Regions from separate parts of the Kosakonia cowanii JCM 10956 genome, predicted to be linked through region 1. Evidence: predicted binding sites of a transcription regulator. Region 1 holds the regulator's gene; each other region holds the start of a gene.
The links. The regulator CRP, encoded in region 1, controls carbon source genes, mostly activating them, when cyclic AMP is high. The targets are predictions, from matches to a motif close to ATGTGANNNNNNTCACAT.
Positions count from the first base shown of each region.

Region 2: the regulator CRP is predicted to act here: its motif matches at 2,091-2,108, upstream of pth (aminoacyl-tRNA hydrolase).
Region 3: the regulator CRP is predicted to act here: its motif matches at 2,488-2,505, upstream of BWI95_RS03070 (glycine dehydrogenase).
Region 4: the regulator CRP is predicted to act here: its motif matches at 2,096-2,113, upstream of BWI95_RS20360 (maltoporin).

Region 1 covers NZ_CP019445.1:2,082,798-2,087,291, forward strand. The annotation lists gene BWI95_RS09650 (YccS/YhfK family putative transporter) at 1-2,033, opposite strand, end outside; gene crp (cAMP-activated global transcriptional regulator CRP) at 2,082-2,714, opposite strand; gene BWI95_RS09660 (OsmC family protein) at 3,024-3,428, shown strand; gene BWI95_RS09665 (phosphoribulokinase) at 3,459-4,328, opposite strand; gene BWI95_RS09670 (YheU family protein) at 4,383-4,494, opposite strand, start outside.
Region 2 covers NZ_CP019445.1:3,751,819-3,756,312, reverse strand. The annotation lists gene ychF (redox-regulated ATPase YchF) at 114-1,205, opposite strand; gene pth (aminoacyl-tRNA hydrolase) at 1,331-1,915, opposite strand; gene ychH (stress-induced protein YchH) at 2,188-2,463, shown strand; gene BWI95_RS17755 (MerR family transcriptional regulator) at 2,580-3,635, shown strand; gene dauA (C4-dicarboxylic acid transporter DauA) at 3,621-4,494, opposite strand, start outside.
Region 3 covers NZ_CP019445.1:656,994-661,487, forward strand. The annotation lists gene BWI95_RS03050 (DUF4310 family protein) at 1-539, opposite strand, end outside; gene BWI95_RS03055 (DUF4311 domain-containing protein) at 549-1,325, opposite strand; gene BWI95_RS03060 (DUF4312 family protein) at 1,377-1,673, opposite strand; gene BWI95_RS03065 (SFCGS family glycine-rich protein) at 1,676-2,038, opposite strand; gene BWI95_RS03070 (glycine dehydrogenase) at 2,049-2,387, opposite strand; gene cybC (cytochrome b562) at 3,273-3,659, opposite strand; gene pmbA (metalloprotease PmbA) at 3,715-4,494, opposite strand, start outside.
Region 4 covers NZ_CP019445.1:4,287,704-4,292,197, reverse strand. The annotation lists gene BWI95_RS20370 (beta-galactosidase) at 1-220, shown strand, start outside; gene BWI95_RS20365 (glucose PTS transporter subunit EIIB) at 286-597, shown strand; gene BWI95_RS20360 (maltoporin) at 740-2,005, opposite strand; gene BWI95_RS20355 (LacI family DNA-binding transcriptional regulator) at 2,274-3,347, shown strand; partial or broken gene BWI95_RS20350 (ISNCY family transposase) at 3,407-3,631, shown strand; gene BWI95_RS23435 (hypothetical protein) at 3,844-4,212, shown strand.

The DNA of each region.
Region 1 (4,494 bases):
TGACGCCATGCCACCGACGAGATCGTGTGCATGGTGCTCAGATGCCCGATAATGCGCTGCAGATGCTGTTCCAGCGTGCTCATTGGACCGTGGGTCAGCGTCTCCGGCGCCTCCATAACATTTACCTCGCCTGATTCCCCTGGCCCGTCATACTCCAGCCGCTGCTGACAACGTTGCAGCGCAATTTCGCACGACTCAAGATAGCGCTGCGCCAGATCCGGTGTCAGCATGGTGTGCTCCCGCGCCAGCGTCGTCATGGCGTTGATATGTTCGACAATAAACTGGCTATGCGTCACCCACAGCTTCATATCGCTCAGATAGCGGCTATTAAAGCCGGGCTCCTGCATCGCCTGGTTGAGGGAGTTGAACAGGGCGTTATGCGCCTGGTTAACCCGCATACGCTGCCAGGCTAGCGGCGTCGCTTCCGGGTTGTTGCTGAGGATCAGGCGAATCGCATCCTGATAGGCCTCCAGCGCATCGTGCGCATTCTGGCGCAGCAGGCCGCTCTGCCACTGCGGCCACAGCCACACCATCCCGCCGAAGGCAATCAGGCAGCCAATCAGCGTATCGACAAGCCGGGCGAGAATAAACTGGTCGCCATTGAGCGTCAGGATTTGCAAGGTATAGACCGCTGTAATCGTGAAACCGACCGTCGCCCAGCCGTAGCTTTTGCGGATAATCAAATAGCTACTTAGGGTGATCATCAGCATCGCTGCCAGCGTAAACCCGAGCGGCACATGAAAGTGCAGCGTCATACCCGCCACCACCAGCCCCGCCAGCGTACCGGCGGCACGGTTCACAATGCGTACGCGGGTCGCGCCATAACCGTTCTGCGTCACCACCATCACCGTCATCATGATCCAGTAAGGTTTCGGCAGATTTAATGCGCTGCCCATCAGGCTGGCGATACTGAGCATCACGCTGATGCGCGCCGCATTGCGCAGAGCGGCCGATTTCAGTGACAGATAGCTTTTTAGCGCCGGGATCAGCGGCAGGCGCTCCTGCTTATCCTCCATCAAATCGCGAATATAGAGCGGGCGCTGGGTGCGCAGCACGCGGGCGATGCGGCTAAAGTGCCAGGCGCAAAACTGCCCAACCGGATTATCAGGATGCTGACGGGCAATTTTTTCCAGCGCACCGACCTGCTTCTCCATGGTGAAGCGGGTCGGGTAGCGGTGATAGAGAATGTCATCTGCCAGCACGCGCAGACGAGCCGCGACGGTTTGCGCATTCCAGCGAATCACCTGCTCGGCATGGGTTCGCTCGACAAGCTTCTGCACCTTTTCCGGCTGATGCAGGCTGACAGAGATATGCTCCTGCAGATCCAGCGCGACCTGAAAGACGCGCAGCAGGCGCTTGTAATCGTTGTTCTGATTGGCCGCCAGCATATGCAACTGCTGGTAACACTGGCTAATCAGATCCACCGCTTTCTGCTGGCGGTCGAGCAGCGGCGGCAGCGCGGTTTCCGGATCGATGTGCTGGGTTAACAGGCTATATTTCGCTTCGCAATAGTCCGCCAGTTGTCGGTAGAGCAAGCTGAGAGATTCACGCAGCGGCTGTTCGCGCCACAGCCAGAACCAGAACCAGTTAAACAGCCCGTACCACAAGGTACCGAGGGTGTAGATCAGCAGCGGCTCCCACACCGGCATGTTCCCGGCGAGGCTGAGGGTAAAGATGGCGGCGATCAGCGAGGCCGGCAGCAGGCGACCATGCAGCGTGCTGATTTCGCCCGTTACGCCGAGCAGCAGGGTTAACACTGTCATGATCACCGGCAGGGGAAGATTTTCCGCCAGCAGAAGCTGCACCGCCAGGCTACAGCCGGCAAACAGCGAGCCGCCGATAATCAGGCGTTTGAAGAAGCGTTTATGCGGGGTATCGAGGCCCGCGATATTGCAGCAGGCGGGAACCAGCGAGAAGAGTAGACCCTGTTGCAGATGGCCGAGCAGCAGCCCAACCGCCACAGGCAGGCATAACACCAGCGTTTGTCGCAGTGCGTAGTTGATTTCGGGGTGATAAATCAGCCTGCGCCACATGGGAAAACAAAAACGGCGCACCGCATAAGCGATGCGCCATTTTGCAGATTAACGCGTACCGTAGACGACGATAGTTTTACCGTGGGCAGAGATCAGGTTTTGATCTTCGAGCATTTTCAGAATGCGGCCAACCGTTTCGCGGGAGCAACCGACGATCTGACCGATCTCCTGACGGGTAATTTTAATTTGCATACCGTCCGGGTGGGTCATCGCGTCCGGCTGTTTCGCCAGGTTCAGCAGAGTCTGAGCAATACGGCCGGTCACGTCGAGGAACGCCAGGTTGCCGACTTTCTCCGAGGTCACCTGCAGGCGGCGCGCCATCTGCGAGGAGAGGCGCATCAGAATATCCGGATTCACCTGGATAAGCTGACGGAATTTTTTGTAGGAGATCTCCGCCACTTCACAGGCGGTCTTGGCGCGAACCCAGGCGCTACGCTCCTGACCTTCTTCAAACAGGCCCAGTTCACCAATAAAATCGCCCTGGTTGAGGTAAGAGAGGATCATCTCTTTACCCTCTTCATCCTTGATGAGCACTGCCACTGAGCCTTTAACGATGTAATACAGCGTTTCCGCTTTTTCACCCTGGTGAATCAGCGTGCTCTTCGACGGGTACTTATGAATATGGCAATGAGACAAGAACCATTCGAGAGTCGGGTCTGTTTGCGGTTTGCCAAGCACCATGCGCGATTATCCTCTGTTATAAGCTGGCTCCAGAAACGGCGTGAATCATTCAGCTTCTGGGGTTGCAATCAAAGCTTCCCAAATCCCGGGAAGTGGACCGTCAGCGACATCTGCGGTCTCTAATGTATGATATCCCTTGCGTACATTCGTAACGTCAATGTTTCTCTGTAGCATGTAGACTGTTTTAGCATAGCTTTTGGCGCCTGTCTCCTGGTGTCTCGCTTCAGCATGACGCAGGTCGCCTTCCGTTGCGCGTTTTGTTATGTACGCGTAATCTGTGAAAAAATTTGCCATACCGGAGTGATGAACATGCAGGCACGAGTGAAATGGGTTGAAGGGTTAACGTTCCTTGGTGAGTCCGCTTCCGGCCACCAAATCCTGATGGATGGCAACTCCGGGGACAAAGCTCCCAGCCCGATGGAGATGGTCTTAATGGCCGCCGGTGGGTGCAGCGCCATCGACGTGGTGTCGATCCTGCAAAAAGGGCGTCATGACGTGACCGACTGCGAAGTGAAGCTGACCTCCGAGCGCCGGGAAGAAGCGCCGCGCTACTTTACCCATATCAACCTGCACTTCATCGTTACTGGCAAAGCACTGAAAGACGCTGCCGTCTCCCGCGCGGTCGATCTCTCGGCTGAGAAGTACTGCTCCGTGGCGCTGATGCTGGAAAAAGCGGTCAAGATTACCCACTCCTTCGAGGTGATCGAGGCCTGATTAGCCCGCCCGGCGGCGCTTTCCGCCGGGTTATTTAATCTTTTTGCCTTCCATCAGCCGCTGCACCAGCGGCGTCATAATCAGCTCCATCGCCAGCCCCATTTTGCCGCCCGGCACCACCAGCGTATCCATATGTGAGATAAACGATCCCTGCAACATTGCCAGCAGCCACGGATAATCGATCCCCTCCAGATTGCGGAAGTGAATGACCACAAAGCTCTCATCCAGAGAAGGAATGCCTTTGGCGGCGAAGGGGTTTGAGGTATCGACAGTGGGAACGCGCTGGAAGTTGAGATGGGTGCGGGAAAACTGCGGCGTGATGTAGTTGATGTAATCTTCCATTGAGCGCACCACCGAATCCATCACCGCTTCCCGGGAGTGGCCGCGCTCGCTGGTGTCGCGGATCATCTTCTGGATCCACTCCAGGTTAACGATAGGCACCACGCCCACCAGCAGATCAACGTGGCGCGCCACATCATGCTGCGGCGTCACCACTCCGCCGTGCAGCCCTTCGTAGAACAACACATCGGTTGGTTCCGGCAGTGGTTGCCAGGGGGTAAAAGTTCCTGGCACCTGATTCCACGGCACGGCTTCATCATAGGTGTGGAGATATTTGCGCGCCTGGCCCTGGCCGCTCTGGCCATACTCGCTGAAGGTCTGCTCCAGCAGGCCGAAATCGTTCGCTTCCGGGCCAAAGTAGCTGATATGCCGCCCGAGATCGCGGGCTTTGCGGATCGCCATATCCATTTCCGGACGGGTATAACGATGGAAGCTGTCGCCTTCCACCTCCGCCGCATGCATGTTGAGCTGGGCGAAAATCTTACGGAAGGCGAGGCTGGTGGTGGTGGTTCCCGCGCCGCTGGAGCCAGTGACGGCGATGACCGGATGTTTGGCGGACATAGCAACTCCCTGAAGAAAAGCTGTTGTTCAGTATCAAAGCCGCCCGGCGTCCGGTTATTCGTGGAACTGTCCGCGCGGCATAATATTCACCGTTTCGTGCAGTTCTGACCATACCAGAACGGCCTCGCCGCGCTGCAATTGCCGTTTTACGTCGGCGACCTTTTGT
Region 2 (4,494 bases), 1.7 Mb from region 1:
TCTCTGATAGGGAGCTTACCGATTAAAACAAAAATCCACGCAGATGCGTGGATTTTATCGTTTTTGTGATGCGTATGAGATTCAGCGAAACCCCATAAGACAACACATTATATTTAGACGTTAAACAGGAAGTTCATCACATCGCCATCTTTTACGATGTACTCTTTCCCTTCTGAACGCATCTTGCCGGCTTCCTTCGCGCCTTGCTCGCCTTTATAAGCGATGAAATCTTCATAGGCGATGGTCTGGGCGCGGATAAAGCCTTTCTCGAAGTCGGTGTGGATTTTACCGGCCGCCTGCGGAGCGGTTGCGCCGACAGGAATGGTCCATGCGCGTACCTCTTTCACGCCAGCGGTGAAGTAGGTTTGCAGGTTCAGCAGTTCATAACCGGCACGGATGACGCGGTTCAGGCCCGGCTCTTCCAGACCCAGCTCAGCCATAAACTCGTCGCGGTCGGCATCGTCCAGCTCGGCGATGTCGGACTCAACGGCGGCGCAAACGGCAACCACCACGGAACCCTCTTTCGCGGCGATGTCGCGCACGGTGTCGAGGTACGGGTTGTTCTCGAAGCCATCTTCATTGACGTTGGCAATGTACATGGTCGGTTTCAGGGTCAGGAAGCTCAGGTAGCGAATAGCCGCTTTCTCTTCAGCAGAGAGATCCAGCGAGCGCAGCATACCGGCGTTTTCCAGCTGCGGCAGGCATTTTTCCAGTGCAGACAGCTCAGCTTTCGCATCTTTATCGCCGCCTTTGGCTTTCTTCTGCACGCGGTGGATTGCGCGTTCGCAGGTATCCAGGTCCGCCAGCGCCAGCTCGGTATTGATAACGTCAATATCGTCAGCCGGATCGACCTTGTTGTTAACGTGAATGATGTTGTCATTCTCGAAGCAGCGCACCACGTGGCCGATGGCTTCGGTTTCACGGATGTTGGTCAGGAACTGGTTGCCCAGGCCTTCACCTTTGGACGCGCCTTTTACCAGACCGGCGATATCAACGAACTCCATGGTGGTCGGCAGGACGCGCTGCGGTTTAACAATTTCCGCCAGCTTATCGAGACGCGGATCGGGCATCGGTACGACACCGGTGTTCGGCTCTATGGTACAGAAGGGGAAGTTCGCCGCTTCGATACCCGCTTTGGTGAGCGCGTTGAACAGGGTGGATTTACCTACGTTAGGCAGACCAACGATACCGCATTTGAATCCCATGATGTAATTACCTTAATCTCTTGATAATCAACCCGTTATTGAAAACGGATTGTCGAAAAGTGAAAAACTGCGCCTAGTATACACATAACCAATGTTATGCGCGGCAAAAAAGGCGCTGGGCGCGCTTACTGCGCTTTAAAAGCGTGCAGGCGATTAGTGGCTTTGGTCAGCCCCTCTTTCAGCCACACTTCGGTACAACGCGCCGCTTCGTCTACCGCATCGTCGATTAGCGTCTGTTCTGACACCGGCGGTTTACCCAGCACAAAACCGACAACTTTGTTTTTATCGCCCGGATGGCCAATTCCGATGCGTAAGCGGTGAAAATTGGGGTTATTGCCCAGTTTGCTGATGATATCTTTCAGGCCGTTATGGCCGCCGTGACCGCCGCCAAGCTTAAATTTTGCCACCCCTGGCGGCAAATCGAGTTCATCGTGCGCCACGAGGATCTCGTCGGGATTGATACGGTAAAAGGTCGCCATCGCCGCCACGGCTTTACCGCTCAGGTTCATAAATGTCGTGGGCACCAGCAGGCGCACATCTTCGCCCGCCAGCTGAATGCGCGAGGTGAAACCAAAGAACTTCGGCTCGTCGCGTAACGGCGCGCGGGCGCGCTCCGCTAGTAAATCCACATACCATGCGCCAGCGTTATGGCGTGTCGCGGCATACTCCGCGCCGGGGTTTGCCAGCCCGACAATCAGTTTAATCGTCACTTTCTCTTCCTGACCAGGTCAATGTCCGGCGCGTAGTTTACGTCGAGCGGCGCGCGATGACAAAATTCTCACAACTTATGAGCCGTTAAGTGGAAATGATTGCTCACCTCAATCATTCGAATTTCAACTAGTTCATGGGGTTATGTGTAAATTTATGTTAGGTGGATATGTGTAATTGTGATCCTGCCCGCAACCGCTAAAAAGTGCGCTGTCTATACTTTGCACACAAGGATTGGGGATATCCCATCCAACCCACTGTTCGGAGGTGACACATGAAACGTAGAAACGCGTCGTTACTCGGCAATGCGCTCATGGGGTTGGGGTTAATCGTGATGGTTGTCGGCGTCGGTTATTCGGTTCTCAACCAGCTTCCGCAGATTAACCTGCCACAGTTTTTCGCCCATGGTGCGGTGCTCAGCATCTTCCTTGGCGCGGTGCTTTGGCTGGCAGGCGCGCGCGTCAGCGGTCATGAAGAGGTGTGCGACAAATACTGGTGGGTGCGTCACTATGACAAACGCTGCCGTCGCGACCGGCAAAACCACGGCTAACCAGCACTGATTTCGATAACGGCTCCTGCGGGAGCCGTTTTTTTTTGGTCTTTTGCTTGACCCTCACGTAACGTGAGGCACGAAAGTGGCGTCTGTGGAGCACGAAAGGAGCAGTTATGTTAATTCAGGTAGGTGAGCTGGCGCGGCGCGCGGGCATTAGCGTTCGCACCCTTCATCATTATGAGCACATTGGCCTGCTGCTGCCTTCTGCCCGAAGCGCCGCCGGTTACCGGCTCTATAACCTCGCGGATGTGAAGCGCCTGCAGATGATCCAGGCGCTGGCAAAATCGGGGATGGAACTGGCGGCAATTGGTGACTACCTGGCGCGGGAAACGCGCCCGCTGGCTGAATTGTTAAATGACCAGATTTCCCGGCTCGACAGGCAGGTGCGCGATATCGTGACCCTGCGCGATCGCCTTGTCGATCTCCGGGATGGTCTTGCCCGCGGCGCGGAGCCCGACCTTGAGTCCTGGCTACAGACACTGGAGTTGATGAAAATGTACGATCGTTGGTTTACGCCGCAAGAGTTAAACGAGTTACCCTTTGCCGCCCGGGATGAAGCGCGTGACCGCGTCTGGGCGACGCTGGTGGGTGAAGCAGAAACGCTGATGGCAAACAGCGTGGCGCCGGATGATGCGCAGGCGATGGATCTGGCGACCCGCTGGATGACGCGCCTTGAGCAGGATACCGCCAATAAGCCGGAGTTTTTAACGCGGCTTAATGAGATGCACAGCGCCGAACCACAGATGCGCGAGCAGACTGGCATTACGCCTGCAATGACCGAGTACATCACCCGCAGTTTTGCCGAGAGCAAGCTGGCTATCTGGCAGCGCTACTTAACGCCGCAGGAGATGGCCTTCACCCGCGCACACTACTTCGACCGCATGATGGAGTGGCCTGCGCTGGTGGCAAAACTGCACGATGCCAGCCGCCGCGAGCTTGATCCACACAGCGATGAGGCGCAGGCGCTGGCGGCAAACTGGCTGGAGCTTTTTCAGTCCTATGCCGGGCGCGATCCGCAGACGCAGCAGAAGTTTCGCACGGCGATGGAGCAGGAGCCGCACCTGATGAAGGGGACATGGATGACGCCCGCGGTGCTGCAGTGGCTCCAGCGGGCAATTGAAGTGATGATGCGCGCCCGTTACGGCGCGCCGGGATCAGAGATCGGCTAACGCCGCGTCGCGGTTCGGGAAGAAGGCCAGCCTGCCGGGGATGGGTTGAATACCGGCGCGGGCAAAGGTGCGCAGCGGCTGGAACTCCAGGTTGCTGACGCGAAGCTCCACGCCCTCCGGCAGGCGGCTGACGAAACGGCGGAAGGCATCAAGCCCACCGGCGTCGAGCACCGGAACCGCGTCCCACTTCAGCACCACGATGCGTTTTCCGGCGATACGCGTCTCCAGATCGCTGAACAGCCCCTCTGCCGCCGCGAAAAAGAGCGGGCCGATCACTCTCAGCACCAGCACATCATCCGGTACGCTGACATTCACCGCCGCAAGACGCGTCATGCGCGCGATGCGGCGCATAAACAGCAGCGAGGCGAGGACAATGCCGACGCTGATAGCAATCACCATATCGAACAGCACCGTCAGCGACATACAGATCAGCATCACCACAATGTCATCGGCCGGTGCGCGGCGCAGCAGATCGACCACCTTATGCGCTTCGCTCATATTCCACGCCACCATCAGCAGCAGCGCGGCCATCGCCGAGAGCGGCAGCCAGGAGAGCAGGGGAGCCAGCACCAGCAGCGCCATAATCACCAGCAGGGAGTGGATCACCGCCGAAATGGGCGACGTGGCACCGGCGCGCACGTTTGCCGCCGAGCGGGCAATCGCCGCAGTAGCCGTAATACCGCCAAAGAAGGGCGCGACAATATTGCCCATTCCCTGACCAATCAGTTCACTGTTGGCTTTATGCTTGGTGCCGGTCATGCCGTCGAGCACTACTGCGCAGAGCAGGGATTCAATCGCGCCAAGCATGGCCATAGAAAACGCCGCGGGCAACAGGGCGCGCAGGGAGTCCCAGCTTAAG
Region 3 (4,494 bases), 1.4 Mb from region 1:
GAGCCAATGCCAATCGGAATCGAGGCGGTCATCGCGCTTAAGATAATCAGCGGGCCAAGAAAACGGCCGGAAGCGTTACCCGCGCCCATCATCACGTCTGCGCCGTAGGTGGAGTCGCTCTGATTAATGGTGAATTTACGCGCCAGAATGATCAGGTAACCAATCGCCAGGCCAATCACCAGCCCGGTGGCCAGCGAGGCAACAAAGTTGGCGACCGGGAAGACAAAGCCCGCGCCGAGCAGCAGCGCCGGGACGCCAAGACCAACGCCGGTCTGGATCGCGCCGCCGATATCGAGAATACCGACCAGCGACCCTTCGATAATGCGCGCAAACAGGAAGCTGGCACCGAAGGCGGCGACCGCGCCGTAAACGCCGGTGTCCATCCCCGCGCGCAGCATCGAGACAAACGCCACTTCGTTAAACGCGCCGATGCCGTAGAGGTAGTACATGTGCGTTCCGGCAAAGACGCCGGAGGAGAGCAGGCCAACGAAGATCGGGAATGACCAGTCGGCGTACCAGAAGCCTTTATTCTCTTCCATTGCAGATCCTTATTTGCCGCTCAGCGAGTTGTGGATGAGCTCCAGCCAGTTCGGCGCGCTCAGGTGGAACGACTCAATCATTTTCAGATCGAAGCCGCGGAAGAAGGCGCTCAGCACAAACAGGGCGACAATGGCGCTCATCATCACTTTGGTGACGCGGTTCCAGCCGCTCTCTTCCACCCCTTTACCAATCAGGATGCCGAGCACCAGGCCCGGTACGGCGTTGCCCATAATCAGCTGCGCTGCGCCGCCGAACACCGTCGCCCAGAAGCCTGATTTTTTGCCCGCGTCGATCGCCGCCAGCCAGAAGATCACCGGCATGATGGTGTTGACCAGCAGGTTAGCGGCGGGTACCAGCACTTTCACGGCGGTGACTTGCAGCGCTGCCGGAACGGAGGAAGCCGTAAGGTTAAGGAAGGTGACGACTACCATGCCGATCACGCCACAGGCAATCGCCATCTTTTTCGGATTGTGCAGGGTTTCGCCGACGTTGCGGTTTTTGACCATCAGCGCCGCCGCGCCCCAGTTCGGGATGATGCGGTGGTCAACGTCCTGGGTAAACGAACCCGCCGCTACCGACGAAGCCCAGGCGTTAAAGAAGAAGCCTAAACCAAAGGAGAAGTGCGAAGCCGGATCTCCTTCGCAGGAGTTCAGCTCGCCCAGTGTACGAAATGCGCCCATTCCCTGAGTGGTTGGCGCGTGAAACATGCGTGCAGCCCCGGCGCCCACACCGACGCCGACCAGGCCGCCGATAATGAGCGATTTTATTAGTATGAGTAAGAACATCAGTCTGCCCTCTTCTACCCTGCCAGCAACGCCTGCGGGGTATGCGGTAAGTTAGTGCGTGACGAACTCCACCTTATCGAGATTGATGGCGGTCACGTTGACGGTCACGTCCAGCTCCACACTGTACGAGCGTCTTTCCCGACGCAGAAAGAGGAACAGAAAGGCCTCTTTGCGCGTCGTTTCCTGCGCCTGAACGACCTGCACATCCTGTGGCTCAATACGCAGTAAAATGTGCGGCGACGCCTTCATCACCGCGGCCTGAACATGGTTCAGCGCGTCAGCAAAGGCGCGCGTTTTGGCGTCGCCCTTGCCCTTCACCCTGACCGTGGTGGTGAACTGTTCTTTCATGGTTATGCGCCGTGTTTTTTCTGCCACGCCTGCACCAGGCGCTCGCCTAACTCTTCTTTATCCATAAAGCCGAAACCGAGCACTTTGCACCCTTCGTTGATGGCGGTGACGCCCTCGTCGATGGAGCGCATGCCGTGTTTCGCTTTATAGCCATATTTGTTCTGCGCGGTGATGGCGCCTGCGCCGCCGCTGCCGCAGAAAGAGATGCCGAAGGTGGCGTTTTCTGCGTTCATCACATCGCCGAGTTTCATATCCGCCGCCACGCCCGGTACCACTACCGCGCGCCCGCCCGCTTTCTCCACGCCTGCCGCAACTTTCTGCCCTTTGCCCAGCCGGTCGCCAATCACTACGGTAATCTGTTCCATGGTTTGCTCCTTAAAGGTTCTCTTTTGCCACTTCGAAGTGCACTGACAGCAGCCAGGCCTCTTCTTCCGGGAGATTGCCAAACGCCGCCACCACGTCGTGGGCGAGGCGCATCGATTCAGGCGAGATCTCATCAAACAGGCTGGCATCCACTTCCGGCAGCGGCTCGCCGGTCACCGACCGGTGCGCCATCGCGCGAAGATGGGAGGTCAGCATCTGCTGCTGCACCGCATTCGGCGTGATGTTCTGCGCATGAAGCAAGGTGTAGACCTGCGACAGCATGCGCTCCGCCAGGGTTGCCGTTTGCGCCGCCTGCATGGTCGCATCGTTCATTACCGCTCCGTTATTCACTCGTCGTACCCCGTTGATGGCTCAGGAGTAAAGCTAACGGCGCGAAGGCAGAGTTTGTAGCGAGGAGTTTTCCACTTCGAAGTGGAAACCGGGAGGGCGTTAGTGATCTGCGCCACAAAAAAAGCCTACAGAGGGATTTTTCACTGAACGGCGGTCACAACGTTGGGTAATGCGCGAGGGATTTGGCGCGCAATGGCGCAGAAAAAAAGGGGCAGCCAAGAGGAGAAAGTGTGAGGGGGATAAGGTTTACTTATTGGGGGGCTGCTGGGGTTACGGAACCGCTGAAACCGCGTAGGCCGGATAAGGCGGAGCCGCCATCCGGCAATGGGGTTTGCATGTGGCTTTGGTGGAATGGTTCCGTTCACCAGGCGCTGGAGAGTTTCATTAATCTCTTATGCGGTGAACGGGATAAGGGGAGCGGCCGCGCTCCCCTTATCAATCCCCGCGGCCCCGCGAGGAAATCGGTGCTGCGCACTGCGCTCACCTCCCGCGTGCCTGACTGCGGCCGGCTCGACTCGACATCCTGTCTCGGTTCGCCTCTGTCCGCCATCCATGGCGTCCAGACCTTGTCATTCACGCTCCGGTTCGCCGATTTCAGCGGGGACACAACCCCTCGCTATTAGATTGAATGTAAAGGGAAAATATGTGTTGCTGAAGGAGTGCCTGATGGCGGCTTCGCCTTATCAGGCCTACGAAACCCATGTTGCTGAAACGGAGTAGGCCGGATAAGCGTGTAACGCGCCATCCGGCAATTGTGCCGCGGAGATAATGCCGGATGGCGGCTGCGCCTTATCCGGCCTACCACGGCACGTCACCTATGCCGGAAAACGGCATAAAAAAAGAGCCGCGACGGTGAGGTGGCGGCCCTTTCCTGATGGAATTCGGTTAGCGGAATTTCTGATGATAGGTATTGCGGGTACCAGCAATATCCTTCGCTGCGGCCTTCGCTTCTTTCACTTTACCTTCGTTCGCCAGCTTCATCGCGCCGTCGATCTGGGCAATCAAAATATCAAAACCGTGGCGGAAATCTTTCATCTCCGGGCTGTCCGGCGCTTTGCCTTCCAGCTTCGGCGGGGTCTCTTTCTGGGCGTCCTGCGCGGCAGTGCGCATTTTTCCTAACGCCTCTTTCAACTCAGAAGCATCGTCGGTTTTCTGCACCACTTTGTAGTTGTCATTCAGCGTTTCCATATCATCTTCAAGGTCAGCGGCAAACACCGCTGAACCCACAAACAACGACGACACCGCGAGGATCGCTAACAGGTTTTTACGCATTGCTCATTTCCTTTTTTATTATCACGCTTAAAGGCGCAGAACGCCGCGCCACGAATTATTGTCCGGCGATCTTCATCTCCGGCAGCAACACTGAACCACACTGGATGTTACTGCGCTGTTCAATATCGTCACCGACAGTAACAATATTGCGCCACATATCCTTCAGGTTGCCGGCAATGGTAATTTCGCTCACTGGATACTGAATTTCACCGTTTTCAACCCAGAAACCAGACGCGCCTCGCGAATAATCCCCGGTGATGCCGCTCACGCCCTGGCCCATCAGCTCGGTGACCACCAGACCGGTGCCCATCTCTTTCAGCATCTGCTCAAAGCTCAGGCCGCGCCCGGCAATGCGCCAGTTGTGAATGCCGCCCGCGTGACCGGTGCTCTTCAGCCCCAGTTTGCGCGCCGCGTAGCTGGTCAGCAGCCACTGCATCAGCACGCCCTCTTTGACGATATCGCGGCGCTCGGTGCGCACGCCTTCGCTGTCGAACGGCGTGGAGGCCAGCCCTTTACGCAGGTGCGGGTGCTCTTCAATGGTTAACCACTCCGGCAGGATCTGCTTGCCGAGGTAATCGAGTAAAAAGGTCGATTTGCGGTAGACCGCGCCGCCAGCAATGGCGCCGACCAGGTGACCAAACAGCCCGGTCGCCACTTCATTAGCGAAAATGACCGGCGCTTTCATGGTCGACAATTTACGCGGCGAGAGGCGCGACAGCGTGCGGCGGGCGCACTCTTCACCCACCCACTCCGGCGTTTTTAACTCGTTGATATCACGGCTAATGGTGTAGGCGTAATCGCGCTCCATATCGCCATTCGCTTCGGCAATCACGCT
Region 4 (4,494 bases), 2.2 Mb from region 1:
ATCACTGCCGCGTGCGCTTAACGTTGAGCTACCGCCGGGCGTGGTGGCGACCGCGCGGGAAGATGGTGAACAGGCGTTTGTCTTTATTCAAAACTTTACCGCGCAGCAGCAGAGCATCACACTGCCGCCGGGTTATCACGACTGCCTGAGCGACGCCGCCGTCAGCGGTGCGCTTGTGCTCAAACCCTGGGATTGCCGCGTCGTTCGCCGCGACGCGTAAGCCTACTCTGCGCGCCTGCCCATCCGGGCAGGCGTTTTTTTATCTGCTGATTACGGAGACCTGCAATGGTAAGCCTTAAATCCTTCCTGCATTACTTCTCTGAGGCCAAACCGGCCACCCCGCTCAGCGACGCTGAGGTGCTGAAAATTGAGCGACTGGCCGCGGCGTTTGGCGGTGAGGCAAATATTGAACAGGTTGATGCCTGTCTGACACGCCTGCGCGTCACGGTAAAAGAGTTACCCCGGGTCGATTCTCAGGCGCTACAGGATGAGGGGGCGCTGGGCGTCATTATTCTCGGCCAACAGGTGCATGCTATTTTTGGCAAGCAATCTGACGCACTGCGTAAATTACTCGATGAGCGTTTCTCTGCTCGTTAGCAATAAAAAAGGGATACCCGAAGGGGTATCCCAAATAAACAATAACGAACGCAGTGGCAATATAAACCTGCAAGGCTCAGAGATAAATAACGATTTTACTAACAGAGTGGGTTAATAAAGGCGAAAAAAATATCGCACTTATTTACCACCAGGCTTCCACCTGCACACCAAAGTTCCAGGTGTTATTTTTGGTGCCATCTTCAAATGCTTTGCCATCTTCAGAGTCATTTAAATAAGAGGCGAAGAGGCGCAGCTCCGGACGCGACATAAAATCGGCACCGTCAGCAAGACCCAGCGCGATAGTGTACTTCTCGCCGCTCTGCTTATAGTTGGTGCCGTTTTTGTAGTTATCCTTCTGGTAAAAGCCGCCCACTTCACCAATCAGACGTACATATTCGGTGAACTGATACTGCGCACGACCAACCAGCGACACCAGACGGGATTTGTCGGTAAACGCAGTGGTATCTTCGGCCGCGCCGTAGGTCAACACATGGTTAAAGGAGAAGCGGTCGGTGATCGGGATAAGCCCGGTGTTGATGACGCGATAGCCGGTAGCATCGTTGACATAGTTCCACATGTCATACCAGCCGCCGCCCTGCGACACCATATTCTGCGCCAGCCCTTTGTTGGCGTACTGCAACACCAGCTTGTTATAGCCGCCGAGCATATCCTGGCTGATTTCACCGGTCAGCATCACGCCATCATCCGCGTCGTACAGCCCGCCGTAAGCCTTCTGCTTTTTGGTTGGGTTCGGCATGGCGTAATCAATGCCAAACTCCGTCCACGCGCCCGCCCACGGTTTCCAGCCGGCATAGCGCAGGTCCAGATAGTTAATATTGACGTCATTGTCGTTATCAACGCGGTAATCCACGTCATTGGCATCGCCGCGGATCCACGCAAAAGAGACGGCGCCCGGCCCGAAGGTGTAGTTTTCGATCCCCGCGCCGGAGCCGGAGATATTCCAGTATTTGGTATCGATAATGTGCAGATCGTGGCGCTGATAGTAGCGTTTACCGCCCCAGATCACCGCGTTGGGATCGTTGGGGATCAGCCCTTTGATCTGCAGGTTCAGCTGGCGTAAGCCGAACTGCGCATCGTCGCCGATGGTGGTTTCGTTATCGTTGGAGCCATCGGACACCATGCTGACCATGCTGTCGAGGTAAAAGCTGACGTCATCTTTTTTGTAGACTTCCGAGCCCAGCTCAAGCTCGCCGTAGGTGTCAGATTCATTGCCCAGACGCCCGATCTTATTTTTCTGCCACTCCACCTGGCCGCCATCGCCCGACACGCCCACGCCGCCGCGCAGGTAGCCGTGAAAATCGATGGGTACCGAGGTGGCCGCCATCAGCGAGGTTGAGGTCAGCGCAGCGGCTAACGCAAGAGAGAGTGTGCGTAGTGGAGTCTTCATCGTGTTCCTCTTATTGTTTTGTATTACGTTCACATAATCGCAGTCATAAAATGCTTAATTGTAAAAACAGGCAAACTGAGGATCTAAAATGTGTGATTAACTGCAAATAAATCAGCGATTTTTGTTACAGGTGGAGAATTTGTTCACATTTATGCGTATTGTGAGCGTGATACTTATTGGCGGCGAAAGCGGCGAGGAAATGAGCGGTGAGCGTTTTTTTTGATCTGCCCTGTTACAATTGGCGCATAACAACATAAGGAACCGGACCATGAAGTCTAAAAGCGCGACGTTGGAAGACGTTGCCCGCCATGCGGGTGTCTCCTATCAGACCGTGTCCAGGGTACTCAATAAATCTGCCAATGTATCCGAAGCCACGCGTCTCAAGGTTGAGAAAGCGATAGAGTTGCTGCGTTATGTGCCGAACCGGCTGGCGCAACAGCTGGTCGGTAAGCAGAGTCAGACCCTTGGACTCGTCACCACCTCGCTGGCGCTGCATGCCCCTTCACAGGTGGCAGCGGCGGTAAAACGCTATGCCAATCTTGACGGCTACCAGGTGCTGATCTCAATGATTGATGAGAACGTCAATCATGATATCCAGTCGGCGATCAACGAACTTAAGTCGCAGCTGGTTGATAAGGTGATCATTAACGTGCCGCTGGAGACCGATGAAGCCCAGCGCATTGCGGCTGACAATGATGATATTGTTTGCCTGTTCCTCGACGTTGACCCTTACAGCTCGGTGTTTAACGTCTCATTTAATCCGGCGGACGGCACCCGTGCGAGCGTCAAACATCTCTACGATCTGGGGCATCGCGATATCGCGCTGTTGGCGGGGCCTGAAAGCTCCGTCTCGGCAAAGCTACGGCTGAAAAGCTGGGTGGATACGCTTGATAGCTACGGCCTGAAACCGGTGAAGGTATTCCACGGCAACTGGGATGCGCAGAGCGGTTATGCAGGCGCACTGCAGATGCTGCGCGAAACGCCCAACTTTACTGCCGTGCTGGTGGGGAATGACCAGATGGCGCTCGGCGTGCTGAGCGCGTTTCATCAACATCAGATCGCCATCCCCGGCGAGAAATCGGTGATCGGTTACGATGACACCTATGAAAGCTCCTTCTTCCACCCGTCGTTAACTACAGTCTCGCTGGATCTCGATTTACAGGGTAAAGAGGCGGTGCGTCGCCTGCTCGACAGCGGCCACGGCGACGCCGCCCGCAGTTCATCCGTGCTTCCTGCGCGGCTGATTGTGCGTCACTCTACCGGCGCATTGCAGGAGCAGAGCGCTAACCTGCAGGAGATCGCCCAACAATTGCAGGTTATTGCGCATAAGTTGATGAAATAACAATTTCATTCCTGGCATTTATTTGCCCGATGGCGCTGACGCTTATCGGGCCTACGCACCAGGCGCCACAGCATGAGGACCAATTGATGACAATCGCACAGCAGCTTGAACAAATAGGTATTGCAATAGGCCTTGAGATCGGCGAGCAGCGCGGTATCGAGAAGGGGCGCAAAGAAGAGGCGTTCCGCATCGCACGGACGATGCTGCAAAACGGCCTCGATCGCAGCACGGTGATGAGTATGACCGGCCTTACCGAAGCGGAGCTGGCGCAGATTCGCCACTGAGTGCACGGGCAAATGCGCATTTACACATGACGCTGTCGGCATTAAGCTACTGAACGGTTTCACCACAATTTATTGATGTTATGACTCGGGGTGCCCTTCTGCGTGAAGGCTGAGAAATACCCGTACCACCTGATCTGGATAATGCCATCGTAGATTCGTAATAAAATAAATAAAAACAAAGACTTACACCCTGCTGTGATAAAGGGTGTTAAATGTACTGTGATAAAAATGTAGCCTTAAACTCAAAGCGGAAATTAGCTTACACCTTCCTTAGAGCGGGAGTTTACTATCTTCAAGTGACTCTACGTGATGATAGTCTTTACCGTCGATCTCTTCTTACTGATAGCTTACGTGAGGCTAGTAATCTCATGACTAACATCACTCCTCATATCTATCAATACAAACGCAACCAAATCACGTTAGAAGCGTTTGATGCGTTTATTGATACTCTGCTTACTCCTTCAAAATCTGTAATCACCTCTCAGAATGTTAGCGTTGATGCTCTCCCTCTCGTTATACCTTCTGCTACAACACCATTAATTAAACCCAAAACACCTACGCTCACCCTTGCTCAAGCATAGAATGACTTTAAGCAATACAAAATCAAGAAGGGGGAGATCTGGAACGTTGGGCATGCTAAGAAGAATGAGCGCTCTTTTGAAAGTCTATTAGCCACGTTAGGGGATGATTTCAATGTTTACGAAATTACTCGTAAGACAATAGATCGTATTATGGAGTCTATTGAATCTCTTCCTGATGCACGTAAGCCACCGTACAACAAGATGAGCGTTAAAGAACGCTTAGAGCAAGATGATATTCCGAATAGGAGCTTCTTTCTATAACTCTCACATTAAAATCTTCAA